2 regions of the Streptomyces sp. NPDC018031 genome follow, and region 2 is predicted to be linked to the other one. Evidence: riboswitches for the same ligand, from Rfam matches in the RefSeq annotation. Region 2 holds a riboswitch; the other holds the start of a gene.
The links. Region 2 has a riboswitch for glycine ahead of gcvT (glycine cleavage system aminomethyltransferase GcvT). Riboswitches for the same ligand answer to the same signal wherever they lie in the genome.

Region 1: it holds a riboswitch for glycine, as region 2 does, so the genes downstream of both, gcvP (aminomethyl-transferring glycine dehydrogenase) here and gcvT (glycine cleavage system aminomethyltransferase GcvT) in region 2, are expected to answer to the same signal.

What each region holds. Positions count from the first base shown of each region.
Region 1 covers NZ_JBIRFT010000013.1:9,474-13,825, reverse strand. Annotated here, with positions in the region: gene gcvP (aminomethyl-transferring glycine dehydrogenase) at 1-2,454, opposite strand, end outside; glycine riboswitch at 2,517-2,643, opposite strand; gene ACH4B3_RS24820 (PRC-barrel domain-containing protein) at 2,945-3,262, shown strand; gene ACH4B3_RS24815 (DNA polymerase IV) at 3,337-4,352, opposite strand, start outside.
Region 2 covers NZ_JBIRFT010000001.1:266,562-270,913, reverse strand. Annotated here, with positions in the region: gene glyA (serine hydroxymethyltransferase) at 1-814, opposite strand, end outside; gene gcvH (glycine cleavage system protein GcvH) at 848-1,225, opposite strand; gene gcvT (glycine cleavage system aminomethyltransferase GcvT) at 1,400-2,590, opposite strand; glycine riboswitch at 2,728-2,837, opposite strand; gene ACH4B3_RS01085 (AAA family ATPase) at 3,103-3,858, shown strand.

The DNA.
Region 1 (4,352 bases), on a different contig from region 2:
CTCGTGCGCCACCAGGCCGCCGGGGCCGGTGTAGAGCACCGGGTAGTGCGGCTCCAGACGCTTGGCGATGTAGTTCGCGCTGAGCACCGCGACCTGCGTGGCCTGCTTGAGCCCCTCCCCGCCCATCAGCCGGACGTACGCCCAGGAGATCGGCAGGATGCCGGCCGAACCCCACGGGGCGGCGGAGATCGGGCCGACGCCCGTCTCCGGGCCCGCGGCGGCCTGCAGCGGGTGGTTGGGCAGGTACGGGGCGAGGTGCGCGCGGACCGCCACCGGGCCGACGCCCGGGCCACCGCCGCCGTGCGGGATGCAGAACGTCTTGTGCAGGTTCAGGTGGGAGACGTCGCCGCCGAACTTGCCCGGTCCGGCCAGCCCGACCAGTGCGTTGAGGTTGGCTCCGTCCACGTACACCTGACCGCCGGCGTCGTGCACGGCCGCGCAGATCTCGGTGATGTGCTCCTCGAACACGCCGTGCGTCGACGGGTAGGTGACCATCAGCACGGCGAGTTCGTCCCGGTGCTTGTCGATCTTGGCGTGCAGGTCGGCGGTGTCCACCTCGCCGTCCTCGCCGGTCCGGACCACCACGACCTTCATCCCGGCCATCACCGCGCTCGCCGCGTTGGTGCCGTGCGCCGAGGACGGGATGAGGCAGACGGTGCGCTGCTCGTCACCGTTGGCCCGGTGGTAGGCGCGGACCGCCAGCAGTCCCGCGAGCTCGCCCTGCGAACCGGCGTTGGGCTGCAGCGAGACCTTGTCGTAGCCGGTCACCTCGGCCAGCCGCTCCGCCAGCTCCTCGATCAGCGTGAGGTAGCCCGCGGCCTGGTCGGCCGGCGCGAACGGGTGCAGCCCGCCGAACTCCGGCCAGGTGACCGGCTCCATCTCAGTGGTCGCGTTGAGCTTCATGGTGCACGAGCCCAGCGGGATCATGCCCCGGTCCAGTGCGTAGTCCCGGTCGGCGAGCCGGCGCAGGTAGCGCAGCATCGCGGTCTCCGAACGGTGCTCGTGGAAGACCGGGTGGGTGAGGTAGGCGTCGCCGCGCAGCAGCCCGGCCGGCAGCGTGTCGTCGGTGGCCGCGTCCAGCTCGTCGACGCCCGGCAGCCCCTCGGCCACGCCGAACGCCGCCCAGACCGCGCCGAGCTCGGTGCGGCCGGTGGTCTCGTCACAGGCGATGCCGACGTGGTCGGCGTCGGTGAGCCGAAGGTTGACCCCGGCCTCCCGGGCGGCGGCCACCACCTCGGCGGCCCGGCCCGGCACCCGGGCGGTGACCGTGTCGAAGAACGCGTCCGTCACCACCTCGACACCGCCGGCGCGCAGCCCGGCGGCGAGTACGGCGGCGTAGCGGTGGGTGCGGCGGGCGATGCCCGCCAGGCCCTCGGCGCCGTGGTACACGGCGTACATCCCGGCCATCACCGCGAGCAGCACCTGGGCGGTGCAGATGTTGCTGGTGGCCTTCTCCCGGCGGATGTGCTGCTCACGGGTCTGCAGCGCCAGCCGGTACGCCTTGTCGCCGTCGGCGTCCAGCGAGACGCCGACGAGCCGGCCGGGCAGGTTGCGGGCGTACGCCTCGCGCACCGCCATGAAACCGGCGTGCGGGCCGCCGAAGCCCATCGGCACGCCGAAGCGCTGGGAGGAGCCGACCGCGATGTCGGCGCCCAGTTCGCCGGGCGAGGTCAGCAGGGTGAGGGCGAGCAGATCGGCGGCGACCGTGACGACCGCACCCAGCTCGTGCGCGCGCTCGATGACGGCCCGCGGGTCGCGGACGGAGCCGGAGGCGCCCGGGTACTGGAGCAGCACGCCGAACACACCGCGCTCGGCGACCTCCGCCGGGATGCCCTCGGACAGGTCGGCGACGACGACCTCGACGCCGGTCGGCTCGGCACGGGTCCGGATGACCGCGACGGTCTGCGGCAGGCAGTCGGCGTCGATGAGGAAGACCCCGTCCCTGACCTTGCCGACCCGCCGGGACAGCGCCATGGCCTCGGCGGCCGCGGTGCCCTCGTCCAGCAGCGAGGCGCCCGAGGTCGGCAGGCCGGTGAGGTCGGCGACGACGGTCTGGAAGTTGAGCAGCGCCTCCAGCCGGCCCTGGGAGATCTCCGGCTGGTACGGCGTGTAGGCGGTGTACCAGGCCGGATTCTCCATGACGTTGCGGAGGATGACCGGCGGGGTGTGGGTCCCGTAGTACCCGAGGCCGATCATGGAGGAGAGCACCTGGTTGCGGCCGGCCAGGCCGCGCAGCTCGGCGAGCACCTCGGCCTCGGTACGGGCCTCGGGCAGCCGGAGCGCCTCGGTGCCCTTGATGACGTCGGGGACGGCGACCTGGGTGAGCTCGTCGAGGGAGCCGAAGCCCACCTGGGCGAGCATCTTGGCCTGCGCCTCGCTGTCGGGGCCGATGTGGCGGCGGGCGAACGGGGTGCCGCGCTCCAGCGCTGCGAGGGAGATGCGGTTGGCGGTCATCTGCGAAAGGCCTCCTGGTCTGTGCGACCTTCGAGGGGCACCACGGCGCTGGTACCCGGACGGCCTCCCCCTCTGTCATCTCAACCTGAGAGCTTCGCCGGCCGCACGGGCCGACTTTCACCGTCGGTGAGGAGGGGTTCCGGAGCGTGTGCTCGCCCGTGGCCCACCCTGCTTTCCAGAGTGACCTCGCCCGCACGGTACGTGTGCCTGAGAGATTCCGGGGAGGATTTGCTCCTTCGGCGTCTCCGGCGGCCTGCCGGGCCCCACCCGCTCGTGCCGAGCGCGGTGGTTACCGGCGGTGCCGCCGCAGACTCTCCCGCACGGGGTCTGCAGCCATTGGCCAGCCTACCAGCGCCGATGCCGTCAGGACCCGGCCGGGAACCCGTCACTACCGCTCTCAAGTGGCCCTTTGCCGCGTTGTGGCTTTTCGTAGGTGTCACGGCAGACTGTTCTGCGAGTCCGGTGGGAGTCTTTCGCGAGTGGAGGGTCCGTGCAGGCCGACATCGATCCGCGCCGACTGATCGGGCGCAAGGCCTTCGACCGTGCGGGCGCCCGGCTGGGCACGGTGGACGAGGTCTACCTCGACGACGCGACGGGCGAACCGGAGTGGGCGGCGGTGCGCACCGGGCTGTTCAGCCGGGACGTGTTCGTACCGCTGGGCCCCAGCGAGGTGGTGGACGACACCCTTCGGGTGCCCTACGAGCGCGGGCTGATCAAGGACGCGCCGGACTTCGGGGTCGGCCGCCATCTCTCGCCCGAGCAGGAGCTGCAGCTCTACCACCACTACGGGCTGGACGTGAACCGCTGAGGCGCCCACGGCGGCCGCCCGCGCCGGGCGCGGGCGGAGCGCCCGCACGCCGGTAGCGCCCGGGCGCCGCCGGGTCACCCCGGGGGCCGGTCCCGGGTGAGGATCGACGGCGGGTCGACGGGGCACAGCGCCGGGTCGTCCACGGCGAAGGTCCGTACCCGGCCGGGCGCCGACCACGGGTCCTCGAACCGGACGGTGACCCGCCCCACCCCGCTGCCCTGCACCCACCCGGCCCCGTACTCGCCGTGGCACACGTCGGCTCCGGGCAGCCAGCGTCTGGGCCGCGCGGTCTCCTCGTCCGGCCCGGGGGCCGCCACGGCCCCTGGCGCGCCCGCCACGACCGCCGCGGGTATCAGCGCCCCGCCGCCCGCCGCCGAGCTCGCCGGCGGCCCCTCAGAGCCGCCTACGGCGGGGCTGCCGGGAGCGGCGTCCGGGGCGCCCGGACCATGCGCCCCGGACGCGGCCGGCACCGCCGCCCGGGCCACGGCGTCCGCGGCCGACCGCCGCGCCAGGGCCGCTTCGGCGGCGTGCGCCGCCTGCGCGAAGAGGTCCTCCTGGGTGTAGTCGGCGAGACCGGTGACCCCGACGCCCAGCAGCCGCACCCCCTCGGTGGTGTCCACCTGCTCCAGGAGCCGGGCGGCGGCCTCCCGCACCACGGCCGGGTCGTCGGTGGGGCCGCGCAGCGTCTCGGACCGGGTGAGGGTGGAGAAGTCGTACCGCCGCACCTTGATCACCACGGTGCGGCCGGCGCGGCCGGCACCGCGCAGCCGCTCCACGCACCGCTCGGCGAGCCGGGCGATCTCCAGCTGCACCCGGGTCCGGTCGGTGAGGTCCTCGTCGAAGGTGTCCTCCACCGAGACCGACTTCGACTCGCGTTCCGCCACCACCGGCCGGTCGTCCCACCCGTTCGCCATCGCGTACAGCGACGTCCCGTGCGCCCGGCCCAGCAGCCGCACCAGTTCGGCCTCCCCGGCCTCCCGGGTCTCCGCGACGGTGTGGATGCCCGCCCGGCGCAGCGTCTCGGCGGTCGCCGGGCCGACTCCGGGGAGGGTACGCACCGTCATCGGGCCGAGCAGCTCCCGTTCGGTGC
Region 2 (4,352 bases):
CTGCCTTGGCGGCGATCACGTGCTCCAGCGGGCCGCCCTGCTGACCGGGGAAGACCGAGGAGTTGATCTTCTTGGCGAGCTCGGCGGTGGACAGGATCACGCCACCGCGCGGACCGCCGAGGGTCTTGTGGGTGGTGGTGGTCACGACGTGGGCGTGCGGCACCGGGTTGGGGTGCAGCCCGGCGGCGACCAGACCGGCGAAGTGCGCCATGTCGACCATCAGGTAGGCGCCGACCTCGTCCGCGATGCGGCGGAAGGCGGCGAAGTCCAGCTGGCGGGGGTAGGCCGACCAGCCGGCGATGATCAGCTTCGGCTTGGACTCCTTGGCCAGGCGCTCGACCTCGGCCATGTCGACCAGACCGGTCTCCACGTCGACGTGGTAGGGGACCACGTTGTAGAGCTTGCCGGAGAAGTTGATCTTCATGCCGTGGGTGAGGTGCCCGCCGTGGGCGAGGTTCAGACCCAGGATGGTGTCGCCGGGGGAGAGCAGGGCGAACATCGCGGCGGCGTTGGCCTGGGCGCCGGAGTGCGGCTGGACGTTGGCCGCCTCGGCGCCGAACAGCGCCTTGATCCGGTCGATGGCGATCCGCTCGACGACGTCGACGTGCTCGCAGCCGCCGTAGTAGCGGCGGCCGGGGTAGCCCTCGGCGTACTTGTTGGTGAGGACCGAGCCCTGGGCCTCCATGACCGCGACCGGAGCGAAGTTCTCCGAGGCGATCATCTCCAGGGTGGACTGCTGTCGGGAGAGCTCGGCGTCGACGGCGGCGGCGACGTCCGGGTCGAGCTCGTGCAGGGAGCTGTTGAGAAGCGACATCGGGTTCCCGTTCGGATGAGGGGCGAGGGCGGATCAGCTGCCGGAGAACTCGGCGTACTCGTCGGCGGAGAGCAGGTCCTCCGGCTCCTCCGTCAGCTTCACCTTGAACAGCCAGCCGCCCTCGAAGGGGGCGGAGTTCACCAGCGCCGGGTCGCTCACCACGTCCTCGTTGATCTCGGTGATCTCACCGGAGACCGGGGAGTACAGATCGCTGACCGACTTGGTGGACTCCAGCTCGCCACAGGTCTCCCCGGCGCTCACGGTGGAGCCGACCTCGGGGAGCTGCACGTAGACCACGTCGCCGAGCGCGCCTGCCGCGTGCTCGGTGATGCCGACCGTCGACACGCCGTCCTCGGCGGGCGACAGCCACTCGTGCTCCTTGCTGTAGCGGAACTGCTGGGGGTTGCTCATGTCGTGATTCTCCTGGATACGAGGGTGTGGTTATGCCATCGGTCTTGACAGGTGGGACGGGAGCGCCGAATGTGACGCAGCCGTCAGCGCGGCGGCCGGACCGCCGCCACCGGTGCCGGACCGGACCGGCGGGGACACCCGCGGCCGGTGGCTCCCGGCGGCGTCACCGGTGGGTCAGCGCTGCCGCTTGTAGAAGGGCAGCGCGACCACCTGGTACGGCTCGTGCGCACCGCGGATGTCCACCGCGACGCCTTCGGTGCCGGGCTCGGCGTACGCCGCGTCCACGTACGCGATGGCGATCGGCTTGCCCAGGGTCGGCGACGGCGCGCCGGAGGTCACCTCGCCGATGACCGAGCCGTCGGCGGCCACCACCGGGAATCCGGCGCGCGGCACCCGGCGTCCCTCGGCGATCAGGCCGACCAGCTTCCGCGGCGGGGTGGCCGCCGCCCGCTCGGCCGCGGCCCGGAGCGCCGCGCGCCCCACGAAGTCGCCGTCGTTCGTCGTCTTGTCGAACTTCACCACCCGGCCCAGGCCGGCGTCGAACGGCGTGGTCGCGGTGGTCAGCTCGTGTCCGTACAGCGGCATGCCGGCCTCCAGGCGGAGGGTGTCCCGGCAGGACAGCCCGCACGGCACCAGGCCGGTCCGCTCGCCGTCCGGGCCGGCGGCGTCCGCGGCCACCTCCGCGCCGGCCTCGGTGAGCGCCTGCCACAGCTTCTCGGCGTCCGCCGGGGCCACGAACAGCTCGAAGCCGTCCTCCCCGGTGTAACCGGTACGGGCGATCAGCGCGGGCACCCCGGCGACGGTGCCGGGCAGTCCGGCGTAGTACTTCAGCCCGTCCAGGTCGGCGTCGGTCACACGCTTCAGGATGCGCGGGGAGTCCGGCCCCTGCACGGCGAGCAGGGCGTACGCGTCACGGTCGTCGCGGACCTCGGTGTCGAACCCGGCCGCGCGCTCGGTCAGCGCGTCCAGCACCACCTGGGCGTTGGAGGCGTTGGCCACCACCATGAACTCCTGGTCGGCGAGCCGGTAGACGATCAGGTCGTCCAGGATGCCGCCCTCGGGCTCGCAGATCATGGTGTAGCGGGCCCGGCCGACGGCGAGTGCCGCGATGTTGCCGACCAGCGCGTAGTCCAGGGCCTGGCCGGCCTGCGGGCCGGTGAGGGTGATCTCACCCATGTGGGAGAGGTCGAAGAGGCCGGCCCGGGTGCGGACCGCGACGTGCTCCTCCCGCTCACTGCCGTACCGCAGCGGCATGTCCCAGCCGGCGAAGTCGGTCATGGTGGCCCCGAGGGAACGGTGCAGCGCGTCGAGCGCGGTGTGGCGCGAGGCGCCGCCGCCGTCGGCGGGGCGTGGGGCGTCTGTCATGTACATAGCTCCAGGCGAGGCGAAGGGGTGTCGTTCTCCCCATCTGTCATCGGAACCTGAGAGCTTCACCGTGACCCCGGCGGGTCCGGCTTGCACCTTCGGCGGAGCCGCCGGAGCGGCTCACTTTTCAGATCTGCCTCGCCCGCGCGGTATTCGGGGCCTGAGAGATTCAAGGGAGGACTTGCTCCTTCGGCGCCCCGGTGCCCGGCAGGGTGTGCCGGACCGGGGACTCTCCCGCGCGGGTTCAAGCGGCCGGTATGCAGTTGCGGGCACATCATTGCACGTGCCCGCCATAACGGAACCCCCGGACCGGCGTGGATTCACCTTGAATGTCATTACCTTTTCTTGACACTCTTCGGGTAGGCCGCAGTGACCGACCCAGGAGGACGATCACGGTGCAGGGGCAGTGCGGAAGCGCGGGAGTGGCGGCGGACGGTACCGCCCTGCCGCGGCAGCAGGCCGAGCGGGCGGTGGCGTCGATCGTCCCCGGACGCGCCCGGGCGGTGCGGGACCTGCGCGGCGGCGCCCCGTCGGGGCGGGAACCGCGCGGGCGGCCCGCGGCGCCCGGGGCCGCGTCCCCGGCGGCGCCCCGGGCCGGTGCGCCGGTGCGGGCCCTGCCGGTGGTGGCGGCCCCCGCGGCCGGCCGGCTGATCGCCGCCGGGCCCCGCACCGGGCCCCGGCCCGGCACCGGCCGCGCGGCCGGTGCCGGGCGGGAACGTGAGCTGCGCTACCCCGTGGGGGACGTGGTGGTGGTCTCCGGGCTGCCCGGGAGCGGCAAGAGCACCCTGATGAGACGCGCCGTCGCCGGCCTCGACCGGCAGGGCGGACCGGTGCGGCGGGTGGACTCCCACGACACCCGGGAGCGCTGGGAGGCCGCGCTGCCCGGCTGGCTGCCCTACGCCCTGTACCGCCCGCTGGCCCGGCTGGCCCACTACGCCGGACTGCGCCGCGCGCTGCGGTCCGGCGCCGGGCTGGTGGTGCACGACTGCGGCACCCTGGCCTGGGTGCGGCACTGGCTGGCCCGGCACGCCCGGCGCCGCGACCGGGCGCTCCACATGGTCCTGCTGGACGTGTCGCCCGCGGTCGCCCGGGACGGCCAGGCCGCCCGCGGGCGTGGGGTCTCCGGGTACGCCTTCCGGCGTCACCGGCGCGCGGTGAGCCGGCTGGTGGCGGACGCCGAGCGGGGGCGGCTGCCGCGCGGCTGCGCCTCGGTGGTGCTGCTGGACCGCCCGGCCGCGGACCGACTGCGCGCCATCGGCTTCGAGTGACCCCGCGGGCCCCGGGCCCGCCCGCCCCCGGCCCGCCCGCCGCGGGCCCGCCCGCCCCCGGCCCGCCCGCCGCGGGCCCGCCCCTTCCGGGGCCGGGGGCGCGTCCCTGTCCCTGTCACCGCCCCCGTCCGGCCGGCCCCGGCCCAGACTGCGGACTTCGCCCTGGACTGCCGGCCCCCGGGCCCCGGCCCGGGCTGCGCTCCGGCCCCCGGAGACCGGCCCGTCCCCCAGGCCGCGGACCCCGGCTCCGGGCCGCGACCCCGCCTCCCCTGCGTCCCCGCCCCAGGCCGCGGGCTCCGTTCCCGGGACCGCGGACTCCGTTCCCCGGGCTGCGGCCCCCGGCTCCGGCCCGCCCCCCCCGGGCTGCGGGCCTCGCCCCGGGCCGCGGACTCCCCCTGCCTGCGGCCCCGGCCGGTCCGGGCCGCCGGGGCCGCCGGTCCGGATCGCGGGCTGCCCGCCGCCCGGACGGCGACAGCCGTTAGGGTTTCCGTGCA